4 regions of the Kitasatospora sp. NPDC003701 genome follow, and region 1 is predicted to be linked to each of the others. Evidence: riboswitches for the same ligand, from Rfam matches in the RefSeq annotation. Region 1 holds a riboswitch; each other region holds the start of a gene.
The links. A riboswitch is a leader RNA that binds a small molecule or an ion and turns the genes downstream of it on or off. The one in region 1 is predicted to bind cobalamin.
Positions count from the first base shown of each region.

Region 2: it holds a riboswitch for cobalamin, as region 1 does, so the genes downstream of both, ACWDRR_RS09445 ((2Fe-2S) ferredoxin domain-containing protein) here and ACWDRR_RS03810 (prenyltransferase/squalene oxidase repeat-containing protein) in region 1, are expected to answer to the same signal.
Region 3: it holds a riboswitch for cobalamin, as region 1 does, so the genes downstream of both, ACWDRR_RS32410 (prenyltransferase/squalene oxidase repeat-containing protein) here and ACWDRR_RS03810 (prenyltransferase/squalene oxidase repeat-containing protein) in region 1, are expected to answer to the same signal.
Region 4: it holds a riboswitch for cobalamin, as region 1 does, so the genes downstream of both, ACWDRR_RS04480 (HoxN/HupN/NixA family nickel/cobalt transporter) here and ACWDRR_RS03810 (prenyltransferase/squalene oxidase repeat-containing protein) in region 1, are expected to answer to the same signal.

Region 1 covers NZ_JBSFNM010000003.1:39,796-43,752, reverse strand. Annotated here, with positions in the region: gene ACWDRR_RS03815 (hypothetical protein) at 1-1,260, opposite strand, end outside; cobalamin riboswitch at 1,391-1,465, opposite strand; cobalamin riboswitch at 1,544-1,689, shown strand; gene ACWDRR_RS03810 (prenyltransferase/squalene oxidase repeat-containing protein) at 1,794-3,957, shown strand, end outside.
Region 2 covers NZ_JBSFNM010000007.1:139,919-143,875, forward strand. Annotated here, with positions in the region: gene ACWDRR_RS09440 (hypothetical protein) at 41-1,246, opposite strand; gene ACWDRR_RS09445 ((2Fe-2S) ferredoxin domain-containing protein) at 1,906-2,337, opposite strand; cobalamin riboswitch at 2,370-2,540, opposite strand; gene ACWDRR_RS09450 (hypothetical protein) at 2,961-3,236, shown strand; gene ACWDRR_RS09455 (ABC transporter ATP-binding protein) at 3,432-3,957, opposite strand, start outside.
Region 3 covers NZ_JBSFNM010000048.1:13,912-17,868, forward strand. Annotated here, with positions in the region: gene ACWDRR_RS32400 (glycosyltransferase family 4 protein) at 1-1,302, opposite strand, end outside; gene ACWDRR_RS32405 (TetR family transcriptional regulator) at 1,538-2,170, shown strand; cobalamin riboswitch at 2,372-2,492, shown strand; gene ACWDRR_RS32410 (prenyltransferase/squalene oxidase repeat-containing protein) at 2,581-3,849, shown strand.
Region 4 covers NZ_JBSFNM010000003.1:190,416-194,372, reverse strand. Annotated here, with positions in the region: gene ACWDRR_RS04490 (hypothetical protein) at 1-576, opposite strand, end outside; partial or broken gene ACWDRR_RS04485 (ArsR/SmtB family transcription factor) at 786-1,127, opposite strand; cobalamin riboswitch at 1,209-1,401, shown strand; gene ACWDRR_RS04480 (HoxN/HupN/NixA family nickel/cobalt transporter) at 1,435-2,607, shown strand; gene ACWDRR_RS04475 (type B 50S ribosomal protein L31) at 2,699-2,950, opposite strand; gene rpmG (50S ribosomal protein L33) at 3,014-3,178, opposite strand; gene ACWDRR_RS04465 (M24 family metallopeptidase) at 3,545-3,957, shown strand, end outside.

The sequences.
Region 1 (3,957 bases):
CGGCGTGACGGCGGTGACGCAGCCGCTCGGGGTGGCGGTGGCGGCGGCGTCGAGGACGTCGCCCAGCGTGGTGGTGGCGCCGGTCGGGGTCAGGGTGACCGCGCAGACCTTCAGCGGGGCGGCGCCGTTGTCGACGACCAGGGCCAGCCGCGCGGCGGTGCCGGGGGTGAAGGAGGTGCTGGCGGCCCAGGCCGGCTCGCCGGCGGCGGTCGGGGCGGGCGGGGTGGCGGTGAAGCCGGCGCCGGCGACGGCGCGCAGGCCGTCGACGGAGGCGTAGGGGGAGGGCACGGTGTCGGTGGACAGGTACTTGAAGCCGCCGCCGGGCTTGAACTGCTGGGCGATCAGGAAGTCGATCGGGGTCTTGCCGGAGCCGCTGGTGAAGTCGGCGCCCTGCGGGTTGATCCCGCAGGCGTTCAGCCCGGAGACGGCCCAGCCGTTGGAGTCGGTGTTGGCGCCGAACATGGAGGTGAAGGCGCCGGAGGCGATCAGCTTGCCCTTGAGGAAGTTCTTGGCGGCGACGATCGCGGTGTCGGTGCTGGGGACGCCACCGCTGCACAGCGCGGCCATCGCGGCGCCGGTCATGTCGATGTCGCTGCCCTGGGCGAGCGCGGTCGGGTTGCCGGCCGCCTTGCTGTAGTTCCAGCCGCCGTCGTTGTGCTGGTTGGCGCGCACCGCCGTGACGGAGGCGTCGACCAGTGCCGCGGGGACGCGCTGGGTGCCGGTCTGCGTCCTGGCGCCCGCGAGGGCGAGCAGACCGAAGACGGTGCCGTTGAAGTTGGCGGACGGGCCGTAGTAGCCGGGTTCGGCGGTCTGCCAGTAGGCGACGGTGTCGGCGATCAGGTTGCGGCCCGGGCCGACGCGGGCCGGGTCGATGCCCGCCGCGTAGGCGTTGAGGGTGCCGCGCTGGTAGTCGGTGGCGACGGGGGTGCCGCTCGGCCAGGTGGTGGCGGCGAGCTGGTTGCGGTAGACGAGCCGGGCGTTCTTGGTGGTGTCGCCGCCCGGGGTGACGTCCGCAGCGGCGGTGCCCGCGGCCGCCAGCGCGCTGAACGCCCACTCGTTGGAGAGCCCGCCACCGGTGACGTAGCTGCCGTCGGCGGCCTGGAGGGACTTCAGATAGGTGACGCCGGTGCTCTTCGAGGTGGCCGTCTGGGTCGGGGTGGCGGTCGCGTGGGCGGCGGGGACGGCCGACAGCAGGAGGGCGCCGGCGGCCAGCGCGACGACGGCGGCGGACGGGACTCGGGAGGAGGGCAGGACGGACACGGGGCGGGCTCCTTGGGGTGACGGGCGCCGAACCTCCCCGGGCCCGGCACTCGTTCGGGAGCGTGACGGCCGGAGCGGGCGCCGCCCGGATCGCGTGGGCTGGCTTTCGCTGGTGCTGCGCGGCCGGGCGGGCATTCGGGCTCGGGGCGGCGCCACCGCCGCCCCACACCGCTGCGCGTCAGCCCCGGATTCGCACCGGGTTCCCCCACGCGGCCATCGCGGACGCTACCGCACCGGCGTCGGGCCCACGAGGTGGCGAAGGCGACATGACGACTCGTTGACGCTGCTTCAGCCTGCATGGTCTGATGAACCGTTTTTCATCCTCGGCGGTCAGGGGAAGCCGGTCCGACTCCGGCGCTGACCCGCAACCGTAGATCCGCCCCTCCGGGGTGGATGAGCCGGAATACCTGCGCCGTGGAGTTCGTCAGCAACACATGCGTCGTCGCGGACTACGACGCGGTCCGGGCAGCCCCCCTCGGCGGGGTCTGCCGGCTGCGCCGTGGTTCCCGCGTCGACCGACCAGGGAGTCGCCGGTGAGGGTCAGCAGCAGTCGCACACGTCACAGAGGCCGGGACCTCGCATCCCTGCTGGTCACCGGAACCGTCGCGATCGCTGCGGGCGGCACCGTCCTGCTCGGGCACCCCGGGAGCGCCGCGGCCGACCCGATCGAGGAGTGCACCGCCACGAGCGGTGCGATCGTCGCCGTCGACTTCGGCCACTGGGGCGGCGGGGTCGTCCGCGGCTGCGACGCCCACCCCACCACCGGGATGAACCTGCTGCGCAACGCGGGCTTCACCACCACCGGCACCGAGCACGACGGCCCGGCCTTCATCTGCCGGCTCGGCAACGGCACCTTCGACAGCGGCACCCAGTACCCGACCGCCGCCGAGGAACCCTGCGTCAACACCCCGCAGGCCACCGCGTACTGGTCGTACTGGATCGCCGAGGCCGGCCAGCAGTCCTGGTCCTACAGCCAGTACGGGGCCGGGACGCAGAAGCCCAAGCCCGGCGAGGTCGAGGCCTGGGTGTACGGCGGCACCGACATCGGCGGCACGAGCGGGGCACCGACCTTCACCCCGGACTCGGTCCGCGCCAGGAACGGCGGCCCCTCGCCGTCCGCCTCGCCGTCCGCGTCCCCCTCGCCCTCCCCGAGCCCGACCGGTCCGCCGCCCGCCGGCGACCCCGCCGCCGCGGCCGCCTGGCTGGCCGGCCGGCTCGTCGACGGCGACCACATGGAGAACTGGGCCTTCGAGGGGCCCGACTACCCCCGGACGTCCCTCACCGCGATCGCGCTCGCCGCCGCCGGCACCCAGGACCCGGCCCTGCGCAAGGTGGTCGCCTTCCTCACCGCCCACACCGACGCCTTCCTCCTCCCGGACGGGCCGGCCGGCAAGCCCGACACCCGGGCCGCCGCGCTGCTGGCCCTGGTCGCCGAGAGCACCGACGGCAACCCCCGGGCCTTCGGCGGCCGGGACCTGATCGCCGCGCTCACCGACCACGTGTGCACGGCGGCCGGCGAGAACGGCAACTGCACGGCCGCCGGGGACTTCTACGGCGCGGCCTCGCCCTGGGTCCAGTCGCTGGGCGTCATCGCCCTGCAGCGCGCCGGTGTCACGCCGCCCGCCGCGACGCTCGCCCGCTTCACGGTGCTCCAGTGCGCCGACGGCGGGATCGCCGGGTCGATGATCGTGGCGGGCGGCTACTGCGAGTCCGACCCCACCATCACCGCCCTCGCCGTCCTGGCCCTGCGCAAGGCCGCCGGCTACGAGCCGACGGCGAAGCGGGCCGCGGAGCAGCTCGCCGCGAGCCAGCAGGCCGACGGCTCCTACGTCCCCTACGCCGGCGCCCCCGGCGACACCCTCAGCACCGCCGGTGCGGCCCAGACGCTCCGGGCCGTCGGCCAGGACACCCGGCAGGCCGCCGCCAAGGCCTGGCTGGCCGCCCGCCAGGGCAAGGACGGCGGCTTCGGTCCCGACGAGTCGACCACCGACGCGGACACGGCCGCCACCGAGCAGGCCGTGCTGGCCCTGACCGGCACCGACCTGACCGCCGTGCGGCACAACCCGGACGGCGCCACCACCACGCCGACCCGGCCCGCCGGCAAGTCCCCCGACCTGGCCAGGGGCAGTGCCTACCTGACCGACCCGGCGCACCTGATCGACGGCCACTACTACGAGGCCTTCCCGACCTTCGCCGACTTCGGCCTCACCATCGACGGCGCCTACGCCCTCGCCGCCACCGGCACCGACGACGCCGCCCTGCGCAGGATCGTCGACTTCCTGGACCAACAGGGCAAGGACCCCAACGTCCGTACCGTCAACGACTGGACCGGTATCGGCACCGAGTACGCCGGTGGCGGTTCGATCGGCAAGGAGGCACTGCTGGCCGAGGTCGTCGGCCGCAACCCGCGCGCCTTCGGCGGCCACGACCTGATCGCCGCCCTCACCGCGGCGGTCTGCCGGGCGACCGACCCGGACACCGGCTGCGTGGCACCCGGCAACTACACCTGGGCGACCTCGGTGTTCTCCCAGTCGCTCGGCATCATGGCCCAGTTGCGCGCCGGCGCGACCGCGGACTCGGCCGCTCCGATCGCCTACCTGAAGAGCCTCCAGCACGCCGACGGCTCCTGGCCGAGCCTGATCCCCGCCACCGGCGACTCCGACGTGGACAGCACCGCGATGGCCGTGATGGCGCTCG
Region 2 (3,957 bases), on a different contig from region 1:
CTTTCGTGCGGTGGCGCGGGGCGGAGGGGAGGTGCGGGAGTCAGGCCGAGCGGGCGGCGCGCCGCTCGCGGGCGGCGAGCACGACGACGGCGGCGGTCTGCGCGAGGCTGAGCAGCATGAGGGCGAGCGAGTCGAGGCGGCCGGCCAGGGAGGCCTGGCCGGTCAGGCGCAGCCACATGTCGTGCAGCATGCGGTACGCCGTCGGTACGACGACCCCGGCGAACATGGTGAGGGTGAACACGTAGCCCACCAGCATCAGCCAGGCGTACCAGCGCGCGACCCTGCGGTCGACCGGGTGGTGGGCGGAGAGGTCCAGCGGCGGCCTGCCGGCGACCCGCCGGACGGCGTTGCGCAGCACGTCGGTCGCGGCGGCATGGAGGTTCACACAGCCCAGGACGGTACTGAGCAGGACGTAGATGTCGGTCCGCAGGTAGAAGAACCCCTGCCAGGCGAGGCGCAGTGCCGTGGCGTAGGCCATCGCGAGGCAGAGCGAGGCGACCACCGCGTTGCTGTCGCGGGTCGCGTCGGCGACCAGGGTGAGGACGGCGATCGCGAGGGTGTCGGCCAGCATGCCGGCCATGATGGGCAGATAGCGCTTCCGGCGGGGCACGCTGACCAGGCCGTCGAGGGAGGTCTCCAGGACCAGGTAGACCAGGCGGCGGCCGATGGAGAGCCGCGAGCGCAGACCGAGCCGGCGGCCGGCCAGGGCGTGGAAGGCCTCGTGCAGGGCGAGTAGCGGCACCTGGCCGACGAACAGCATCAGCACGACCAGGGTGTAGGACGAGCTGAAGAACAGGTTGTCGACGCGCGGGACCAGCTCGGGCACCCGGACCATCTCGGCCACGGCGAGGGCCGTCACGAGCGCGTAGCCCACGAGGGCCGGCGGGCTGAACACCAGGCGGCCCAGCCGCTGCCAGCGCACCGGCGCGGCCGGCCGGGCAGCCGCGTCGTCCCCGACGGGGCGGACGAGGTCGAGGTCCACGAGCGCCTCGACCAGGTCGGCGATGTCGACGCTCTCACCGTGCGCGGCCTGGTAGTTCCCGGCGGCCTCGCGGGGCGTGAGGCCCTCGGCCAGCATCCGGACCAACTCGGCGCCGTCGGCGGGGAAGACGGCGTAGGTGTCGGTCTCCGGGCTGCCGATGGTGACCTCGTCGGCCTCCGGCAGGTACACGAGCTGACGGAGCGGCACCGGCCGGTCCAGGTCGAGGCCCGGGGCGGTGGAGCTGCTGTCCGTGGAGGAGTGCACGGGATCCTCCTGCGGGAGGTAGGGGGAGGGGCGGGGCGGAGCGGTGCCGGCCGGACGCAGTGGCCGGCCGGCACCGTGTTCCCCCGTAGCCCGGGGGGACCGGGTCAGTTCTGCACGGCGCAGGACCACGGCAGGTACAGCGCACGGGCCGCGCTGGTCAGGCGAACCGGGCCGGCCTTGCGGACGACGATCTTCTTCATCGCACACACCTCCTTCGGTGATTGCTCATCAACTGTGCCATTAGCTGAGATGAATGAAGTGCTGGGAGTTATCCATGTCAGCTCGGCGATGGGCCAAGAGTGATGAAGATGTGGTGATCGTGTCAATAGAGCAGGGTTCCCTTGCCTGAGCCGTCCTCGGAGCCCGGCGGGAACCCCCAGGTCGAGGGCGGTGCGGGGATCTCGGTGGCCCGTGCCAACTAATAAACTGAAATGACGGGCCAGCCGCCGGTGCTCCACATGAGCTGATCCTGCGGACCGCGAGGACACCCGCGCGGCCGTCCTCCGGCGGGGTTGTCCACCGGTGCGGCGCGCCCGACCGTCACCCGGTCGCGGTGTCGGCCTCGGCGGTTCGGGCCTGCTCGGCAGTTCGGGCCTGCTCGGCAGTTCGGGTCTGCTCGGTGGTTCGGGCCTGCTCGGTGGTTCATGCCCTCGTGGTGTTCAGGCCTTCGACGGGTCGGCTGTTCGTGCCGCGTCCCGCACCCGCGCCGGCCCCGGTGCGGGGATGCGCAGCGAGTCCAGCAGCGGGGAGAGCGGGCGCTCCGGCGGCGCCTGCCCGGCGGTGCGACTGATCTCCCCTATCCAGGTGCAGAGTTCGGCCGTTTCCGTGGCGTCGGTCACGTTCCCGAACCAGAGCGGCCCGGCCCGCCGGCCGTCCTCGGTCCGCCCGTGGGGGCGGACCACCACGACGTTGGCCTGCTCGCAGGGGCCCAGGCAGTCCGTGACCACCAGGCGCGCGGCCGGCAGGGCGGCCACCGCCTCGGCGAGCACGGCCAGTTGGCCCTCGTGATCGATGCCGGGCCGCTTCCTGGCGGTGCCGCAGCAGCAACCTCGGCAGACCACGACATCGACGGCAGCCGTTACCGGTGACATCGCCCAACCTCCTCGTGGGGTTCCGCGCCCCGACCGTCGGAGAAACCACGGGTCAGTGTCCTGACTCCCGGATCGACGCTCGCCCCGACCTTCCGGCCGCGGGGCCGTGGTCGTCGTGTGGAAGGGGTCGCTCCCCGGTCACAGTGGCGGGACCGTCCCGGAATCACACCGGGTTCCTGCGCACCGTGGTCTCGGATGCTTACATCTCGCCCGCGACCCTGCCGCACCGCGTACGAACACGTCAACCGGGGCCCCTGGGTGCGAGGCGTCCGGAGGGCCGGGCTCGGCCATTCCCGGTCGGTGAAGCCGGATTCCTCGGTTTGCCGCCCCGGCGCGCTGCGATATCCGATCTCGTGGTCGAGCGGGCATTCGCTCCAGGGGGCTCCGAGTATTCGTAACGCGTCGAGGAACGCGTGCGAGTCGCGGACGGGACCCGTGATTGCCATGACGGCGGACCGCCGGAGTCCTGCCGCCCTTCATGGCCGGCCCCGGATGGTTGATCACACCCCGCAGTCGGACGGAAACCTCGATCTCGCGGTGGCTGGCGGAACCACGCCCGGCGGGCGGCTCCCCGCCCCGGCGGTCGGGATGCGGCCGGTGCGGGCCGGGGGCAGGGTCGAGACATGAGCGGAGTGATCGTGCTGGTCGAGCTGGAGCCGTCCACGGAGGTGCTGGACGCGGGGGAGGTCGATGTGGGCGCCCGGATTCGCTGGGTGCACGCGGCGCCGCCCGACCCGGACGTGCCGGAGGATCCGGGGCCGGTCACGTTCTGCGGGATCGACACCGGGGACCTGGAACGGGAGGGCTATCAACCGTCGGGGCCGGGTGAGCCCTGGTACCCGCCGTCCCAGCGGACGCGGCGGTGCCGGGAGTGCGAGGCCGCGCTCAGGGCGCTCTGAGCGCGGCGCGCGGCCGGCCGGCTGTCGGGCCGAGGCCCGGCCGCCCGGGCCCGGCCGCCCGGTCGGGGTCGGGCCGGAAGGTCACGGCCCGGTGCCCCGCAGGGCCGCGGCGGGTGCCCCGAAGGGCGGCTGCCCGGTGTCCGGGCGGGCAGACCGGGCGGCCACCGGGTTCGCGGGGAACGGGCCGCGGCGGCTTCAGGGCGTGGGCTCGACGATGTGGCCGTCGCGGAGTTCGATGACGCGGTCGGCGAGCTCCATGAGGGTGGGGTCGTGGGTGGCGACGAGGGCGGTGACGCCTTCGCTGCGGACCACGGCGCGCAGCAGTTCCATGATGGAGCGGCCGGTTTCGGAGTCGAGCTGGCCGGTGGGTTCGTCGGCGATGATCAGGTCGGGCCGGTTGGCGAGGGCGCGGGCGATGGCGACGCGCTGCTGTTGGCCACCGGAGAGCTCGGCGGGGCGCTGGTTGGCGTGATCGGTGAGGCCGACCAGGGCGAGCAGGGTGCGGGCGCGTTCCTCGCGTTCGGCGGCGGGGGTGTTGCGCAGGCGCATGGGGATGCCGACGTTCTCGGTGGCGGTGAGGACGGGGATGAGGCCGAAGGACTGGAAGACGAAGCCGATGCGGTCGCGGCGCAGTGCGAGTCGGCCGTTCTCGTCGAGGTCGCCGAGGGCGGTGCCGTCCAGGGTGATGGAGCCGCCGGTGGGGGTGTCGAGGCCGCCGACG
Region 3 (3,957 bases), on a different contig from region 1:
GTACCGCCAGCCCGGACCGGACCGGGCCCGGCGCCCGACGCCGGTGGCGATCGCCGCCCGGTAGCTGTCGGCGGTCAGGGCGGCGGCCCGCTCCCAGGTGAACCGCGCGAGCACCCGCTCGCGCCCGGCCTCACCGAGCGTGGCGCGCAGCCGCGGGTCGTCCAGCAGCCGGCCGAGCGCCGCGGCCAGCGCACCCGCGTCGCCCGGCGGCACCGCGAGACAGGTCTCGCCGTCCGGCCCGGCCACCTCGGGGATCGCCCCGCCGGTGGTGGCCACCAGCGGGGTGCCGGTGGCCATCGCCTCGGCGGCGGGCAGCGAGAAGCCCTCGTACAGCGACGGCACGCAGGCCACCTCGGCCGAGCGGTACAGGTCGACCAGCTCGTCGTCGGTCAGGCCGTGGCGGAACTCGATGAACTGCTCCAGACCGAAGCGGCGCACGGCCTCGGCGACCGGACCGTGCTCCTTCTGCGGCTTGCCGACCACGACCAGGTGCGCGTCCCGCTCGGTGCGGACCTTGGCCAGCGCCTCGACCAGGTGCACCAGGCCCTTGAGCGGGACGTCGGCGCTGGAGGTGGTGACGATCCGGCCGGGCACCCGGGCCACGCGGTCGGACGGCGACCAGAGCCGGGTGTCGGCACCGATCGGCACCACCGAGATCGCGCCCGGCGCGGTGCCCAGGTGCTCGGCGATCTCGCGCTTCGAGGTGCCGGAGACGGTGATGATGCGGTCCAGCCGGGCGGCCACCCGGCGCTGCATCCGGGTGAAGGCGTACCAGCGGCGCAGCGAGAGGCGGCGGGGCAGGCTCGGGGCGGCGTCCAGTTCCAGCTGCCGGTCCACGGTGATCGGGTGGTGGATCGTGGTGACCAGCGGGAACCCGTGCCGCGCGAGGCCGAGGAGGCCGTACCCGAGGGTCTGGTTGTCGTGCACCACGTCGTAGCGGCCCTTGTGCAGGGCGAGGTACTGACGGGCGCGGAGCGAGAACGTCAGGGGCTCGGGGAAGCCGCCGGTGCGCATGGTGACGAACTCCAGCACGTCCACCGGGCCCCGGTACTCGGCCAGTCCCGGCGTGCGGAACGGGTCGTCGGCGCGGTAGAGGTCCAGGCTGGGCAGCTCGACCAGGCGGACCGAGCCGGGGCCCTCGACCTCGTCCAGCACCGGGTACGGCTGGGAGCCGATCACGTCCACGTGGTGGCCCAGGCGGGCCAGCTCGCGGGAGAGGTGCCGTACGTAGACGCCCTGGCCGCCGCAGAACGGGTCGCCGCGGTACGACAACAGGGCAATCCGCAGCGGCTGCGCGGTCATCGTCGGCTCCCGTCCTTGCTGAAGTCTGTGCTGCCGGTCGCTAAAGTAGATCAGGTTTCAGTGTGGTGTGGAGTTCGCCAGTGACCATGTGAACAATGAGAGACCTCGAAGATACCGGCCCGTAGCGACTCCTCAGGTGCCAGGGCTGGTGATTCACGCCACGCCGGGAACACCTGCCGGAGCAGCAGCCGGACCAGCCGGAGCACCCCGTCACTCTCGCGCCCCGGGAGCACCCTTGCCACCGCCCGCCCCGCCCGTACCCACCGCCGCCGCCGGCCCCGCCGGGCAGCCCGCCGACCCGCCGCTGACCGCCCGCCAGGCCGAACGGCGGCGGCGGATCCTGCGGGCCGCCACCGGGCTGGCCGCCCGCGGCGGGTACGAGGCGGTGCAGATGCGGGAGGTCGCGGAGGGCGCGCAGGTGGCGCTCGGCACCCTGTACCGGTACTTCCCCTCCAAGGTCCATCTGCTGGTCGCGGTCATGCTGGAGCAGTTGCAGGGCCTCCAGGAGCAGGTCCGGCGGCACCCGCCGGCCGAGCGGGACGCGGCGTCGAGGGTCGCCGAGACGCTCACCCGGGCGTTCCACGCGCTCCAGCGCGAGCCGCTGCTGGCCGAGGCGATGGTCCGTGCGCTCTCGTTCGCGGACCGCTCGGTGAGCGCCGAGGTGGACCGGGTGAGCTCGGCCACCGGGCAGCTGATCCTGGACGCGCTCGGCCAGTCCGGGCCGCCGACCGAGAGCCAGCGCGCCGCCGTCCGGGTGATCGAGCACACCTGGCACTCGGCCCTGGTCTCCTGGCTCTCCGGACGCGCCTCGATCGCCGAGGTCCGCGCCGACCTGCACACCGCCGCGCGGCTGCTCACCCTGCCCTGAGCGCCCTGCCGCGGGCGGGCCGGGGCGAAGTGGAACCTGTTCTCGACGGCTCGGGGTCCGGGCGGCTCGGGGTCCGGGCGGCTCGGGGGCGACCGGACCGCCCGGGCGCGGCGACCGCGGCTCGGCGGCTCGGCGGCCGGAGGGCTCGGCGGCCGGAGTCACGGAGGCCGCAGTCGCGGCGGCTAAAGTCGACGGGCAGGACAACTCCATCCCGCTTCTCCTCCGGGGAAAGCCGGTGCGAATCCGGCACTGACCCGCAACCGTGAGCCCGGCGCTGGACGGCCGGGGCAGTCGGAATGCCCGGGAGAGGCGAGCGGCCAGACCGGGCACACCCGTACCCGGCACCGTCGAGGTCTACGGAACGGCCCACCCGGGCCACCACACCGCTCATCGAAAGGCTCATCTCCACCATGCTCACCGCCGCCCGCCTGGGCGCCGCCGCCCTGTCCGCCGCCCTGCTGGCCGGCGCCGCCGCCGCACCGGCCCTCGCCGACAGCCCCTCGACCGGCGCCACCGCGCCCGTCCCCGAGGGCCTCTACGGCAAGGGCGACCCGACGTACGACGGCGTGTGGCGCCAGTCCCTCGCCCTCACCGCGCTGACGGGTGCCAAGGTGACCCCGGCCGACTCCGCCGTCTCCTGGCTGACCGGCCAGCAGTGCGCCGACGGCGGCTGGCCCTCGTACCGCGCGGACACCTCGGCCGCGTGCGACGCCAAGAACGAGGACAGCAACGCGACCGCCGTCGCCGTCCAGGCCCTGGTCGCGCTCGGCGGCCACCAGGACGCCGTCGACAAGGGCGTCCAGTGGCTCAAGGCCAACCAGAACGCGGACGGCAGCTGGGCCTACACCCCCGGCACCCCCGGTGACGCCAACTCCACGGGCCTGGCCGTGAACGCCCTGCTCGCCGCCAAGCTGGACCCGGCGGGCGTCGCCAAGTCGGGCCGCAGCGCCTTCGACGGGCTCGCGCTCTTCCAGCTCGGCTGCGCCGCCCCCGCCGACCAGCGCGGGGCCTTCGCCTACCAGCCCGACCCGACCGGCGCGCTCGCCCCGAACGCCCTGGCCAGCGGCCAGGCCTCGCTCGCCGCGGCGGGCGGGAAGCTGCCGGTCACCAACACCAACCGGACGGATGCCGCGCCCAAGGCGCTGCCCTGCGCGGACGGCGCCACCGAGCCGCTCGTGCCGCGCGCCGACTCCGCCGAGGCGGCCGGTGCCTACCTCACCGCCCAGCTCGCGGCCGGCGGCCAGCACCTGACCCTGAGCCTGCCCGGCGCCACCCCCACCCCCGACTACACCGCCACCGCCTGGGCGGCGCTCGGCCTGATCCAGGGCGGCCACCCGCAGCAGGCCGCCGGCGCGGTGGACTGGCTGGCCAAGGAGGGCGGCACCTGGACGAAGAGCGGCACCGACGCCTCCGCCACCGCCACCCTGCTGCTGGTCGCCCAGGCCGCCCAGCGCGACCCCGCCGCGTTCGGCGGCGACCTGGTCGCGCAGCTGACCGCGCTCGGCCCGGCGCCCAAGGCGACCGCCCCGGCTTCGGCTTCGGCCTCCGCCTCCTCGGCGCCTGCGAAGAAGAAGGACGACGGCCTCGGCCAGTGGTGGCCGATCGGCATCGGTCTGCTGATCGGCGTCGGCGGCGGCCTGGTGCTGAGCCTGCAGCGCAAGCGGGGCCTGAAGCGGTGACCGGCCCCGGCACCCCCCGGGCAGCCGTGCCCGGGCGGCCGGCCGACCCCGGGGGTCGGGCGGAGGACGCCGCCGGTCGTTCCGGTGTGGCCGATCGTTCCGGTGTGG
Region 4 (3,957 bases), 150 kb from region 1:
GGCGGCGAGGCTGCCCAGCATCCGGTCGAAGCACGGGTCGCCGACCACCCGCGCGTGCGGCAGCGCCTCGGGGCAGGAGATCCGCAGCCGGTCCAGCTGCTCCTCGTGGGAGAGGCCGAGGACGTCGACGAACACCTGCCCGCGGTAGGTCAGTTCACGCCGGGAGAGGCCGGCGGCGGTGACGGTGTCCCCGGTGGACTGGCGCACCAGGCGGTTGTAGCCGGCGCCGTGCGGCAGGACGATCAGCGGGGCGTCCAGCCGGCCCATCGAGGAGTGGACGGCGCAGGCGACGGCGAGGTCGAAGCGGTGGCGGGTGGCCTCCGGCCAGTCCAGGACGGTGAATCCGGGCAGGCCGTGCAGGAAGGCGTCGAGCCCGGCGGTGAAGGCCGAGCCGGGGTTGACGGTGAGGTAGAAGCGGATGCCGTCGCGGTCGCGGAGCAGGCTGAGCACGTCGAGCACGCGGGTGGCGGAGGTGAGGGTGCGGACGACCGCCAGGACGCGTGCCTCGACCGGCCGGGTGTTCCAGCGGTCGTCGTCGGGCCAGGTCCGGGCCCGGGGCCTGCGGCGGATCAGCACACGAAGATCGTACTCACCCGGGCCCGGACCGGGGCGGTTGACCGGACGGCGGGTCAGCCGGCCGCGGCGGTGGGCCGGTGGCGCCCGGGGTCGTGATGTCCCGGCTCGTGGTGTCCGGGCTCGTGCGGGTCGGCCGCCGCGGTGGGCTCGCGGTGTCCGCGCTCGCGGTGTTCGGGCGCCTCGGCCGGCTCGTGGTGCTCGGCGGCGGCGCACGCATCGAGCAGGGGGCGCATCGCCTCGTCCAGCAGCCGGTAGCGCACCACCCGTCCGTCCTTGTCGCCGGTGACCACACCCGCCGTGCGCAGCAGTCGCAGCGCCTGGGAGACGGCCGGGTCGCGCATGCCGGTGGCGACCGCCAGGTCGGTGACGGCGAGCGGGCCGGCCCGGTGCAGGGCGAGCAGCAGGGCGAGCCGGCCGGGGTCGGCGAGCAGTGAGAACCGCTCGGCCCAGGACCGGACGTGCCCGGGGTCGCCGATCGCGGCGATGGCCTCGCAGACCCGGTGTCCGTCGATGGTGCGGTGGCCCGCGCGGTCGGCCGGTACGAGATGCATGCGGACATTCTCGCAGCCCGGGCCTGTGATTCCGGACACCTGCGCAGGTGCGCAGCCTTGCAAGGGTGCGGCGGGGGCACCTACGGTGTTGCCCGCCGTGGTGCTCGGGAAGACCGGTGACGGGCTCTCAGGAGCCCGGAGTCCGGAGCGGCCCTCGCCACTGTGATCGGGGGAGTCGTCCGTGCCCACGACGCCACTGGGTGCCCCGCGCGCCCGGGAAGGCGGGTGCGGAAGCCCCGTAAGCCAGGAGACCGGCCACGGCATCTCACGAACGACTTTCCACGAGGTGCTGGAGCGTGATCCCCGAATGACCCTGCCCGAAACCGCCGCCCCCGCGGCGCCCTCCGCCTTGCCCACCTTCCGCTGGAAGCGCGAGGACACCATCCGCACGGCCGGGCTGATGGGGGTGATCCTGGCCATGCACGTGGTGGCGTTCGGGACGCTCGTCTTCCTGGTCGCACCCGAGGGCTACGCGGTCGGTACGCAGGTCTTCGGGGTGGGCCTGGGCATCACCGCGTACACCCTCGGCATGCGGCACGCCTTCGACGCCGACCACATCGCGGTCATCGACAACACCACCCGCAAGCTGATGGCGGACGGCAAGCGGCCCGTCTCGGTGGGCTTCTGGTTCGCCCTCGGGCACTCGTCGATGGTGGTCCTCATGGCCGCCCTGGTGGCGGGCGGCGCGCAGCTGGCCAACACGCTGATGGACGACGACTCCCCCACCCACCAGTGGCTGGGCGTGGTCGGCACCTCGGCCTCCGGCGCCTTCCTCTACCTGATCGGCGCGCTCAACCTGGCCGCCCTGTTCGGCATCCTGAAGGTCTTCCGGTCGATGCGGGCGGGGCGGTTCGACGAGGCGGAGCTGGAGGAGCACCTCAACGCGCGCGGTCTGCTCGCCCGGGTGCTCAACCGGGCGACGCGCTCGATCACCCGGCCCGGCCAGATGTTCCCGGTGGGCATGGTGCTCGGCCTCGGCTTCGACACCGCGACCGAGGTCACGCTGATGGTGATGGCCGGCTCCGGCGCGGCCTCCGGGCTGCCCTGGTACGCGATCGTCTGCCTGCCGCTGCTGTTCGCGGCGGGGATGAGCCTGTTCGACACGCTGGACGGGACGTTCATGAACTTCGCCTACCAGTGGGCGTTCTCCAACCCGGTGCGCAAGGTGTACTACAACCTGACGATCACCGGGCTGTCGATCGCGGTGGCGTTCATCATCGGCACCATCGAGCTGGTCGGCGTGCTGCACGAGAAGCTGGACCTCACCGACCCGGTGAGCGGCTGGATCGCCGACCTCTCGCTGGACAACGTCGGCTACGTGATCGTCGGCCTGTTCGTGGTGGTCTGGGCGGCGGCGATCGCCTACTGGCGGCTGGCCGGCGTCGAGCGGCGTTGGAGCCCGCAGTCGGTGAAGGCCGCCGGCGGGGTGCCCGCCCAGGGGGCGGCCGGGACCGAGGACTCCGCCGAGATCGCGAAGTAGCCGGGCCGCGCCCGGCCGCGCCCGGTCGCGCTCACGGAGCGGCGCCCACCCGATCCGATCGGGTGGGCGCCGCTCCCCGTGTCCGGCGGGCTCAGCTGTGCTGCGTGCCGTAGCGCCGGTGGAAGCGCTCGACGCGGCCGGCGGTGTCCATGACGCGGGACTGGCCGGTGTAGAAGGGGTGGCTGGCCGAGGAGATCTCGACGTCGACCACCGGGTGGGTGGTGCCGTCCTGCCACTCGGTCGTCCGGCCGGGGACCAGGGTCGAGCGGGTCAGGAACGTCAGGCCGCCGACCTTGTCGCGGAAGACGACCGGGCGGTAGACGGGGTGGATGCCGGGCTTCATCAGCGGGGCTCCTCTCGGGTCGAGGGGGAGAGGGACGGGGCGGGGCTCGGTGCGGCGGCGGGGTCAGCGCTCCTCGCGGAAGTCGACGTGCCGGCGCGCGGCCGGGTCGTACTTGCGCAGCACCAGCCGGTCCGGGTCGTTGCGGCGGTTCTTGCGGGTCACGTAGGTGAAGCCCGTGGCGGCCGTGGACCTGAGCTTGACGACGGGGCGCAGTTCGCTGCGGGCCATGAGTCCTCCTCCTGGAAGGGGCGGCTCGGCGGGAGCCGGCCGGGTGCCCGGCCGAAAGCCGCACACCGAAATGGAAGTCGTTTTCGTGAGGTGTAACGCGGCCCCGCCCCCGCCCATTCCCGGGTGGCCGCGGGCCACCGGCCGCGGGCCGTAAGTCGCGCGCGACCGCGCACGCGCCGGGGCTCGCGCTGCGCCGCCGGCTCCGACCGTCCGCCCGGCACATCTGCCCGTCCGCCCGGCGCACCCGCCCGGCACCGGTCGCATCCGAGCGGCGCCGGGCGCGTCACCGCCCGGGCCCCGCCCGCCCGGTGCCCGGTCGGATCCGCTCGGCGGGCGGATCGTGGTGCGGCTCCGTAGGCTCGACGCATGTCTGATGCGTACGCGGGCCGGCGGGAGCGTCTGAGGGAGCATTGCAGTGCGGCCGGGGCCGATGCGGCGCTGATCACCCGGGCGGCGAACGTGCGGTACCTGACCGGGTGCCCGCCGTGCGGCGCGACGCTGCTGCTCACCCGGGAGCAGGTGCTGCTGGCGCTGCCGGACGACCTGCCGCCGGACGACACCGGTGAGCACCTGATCGCCGAGGACGTCACCCGGGTACCGGTGGCGGCGGGGGCGGACACCGCGCTGGCGGCCGCCGCGGCCGCGGCCCGGCTGCAGGTGGCCGACCTGGCGGTGGAGGAGCACGACCTGACCGTCACCCGGCACCGGGCGGTGGCGGGCCTGGCGGAGGGCGTCCGGCTGGGCGACCTCGGCCGGGCGGTCGAACGGCTGCGGGTGGT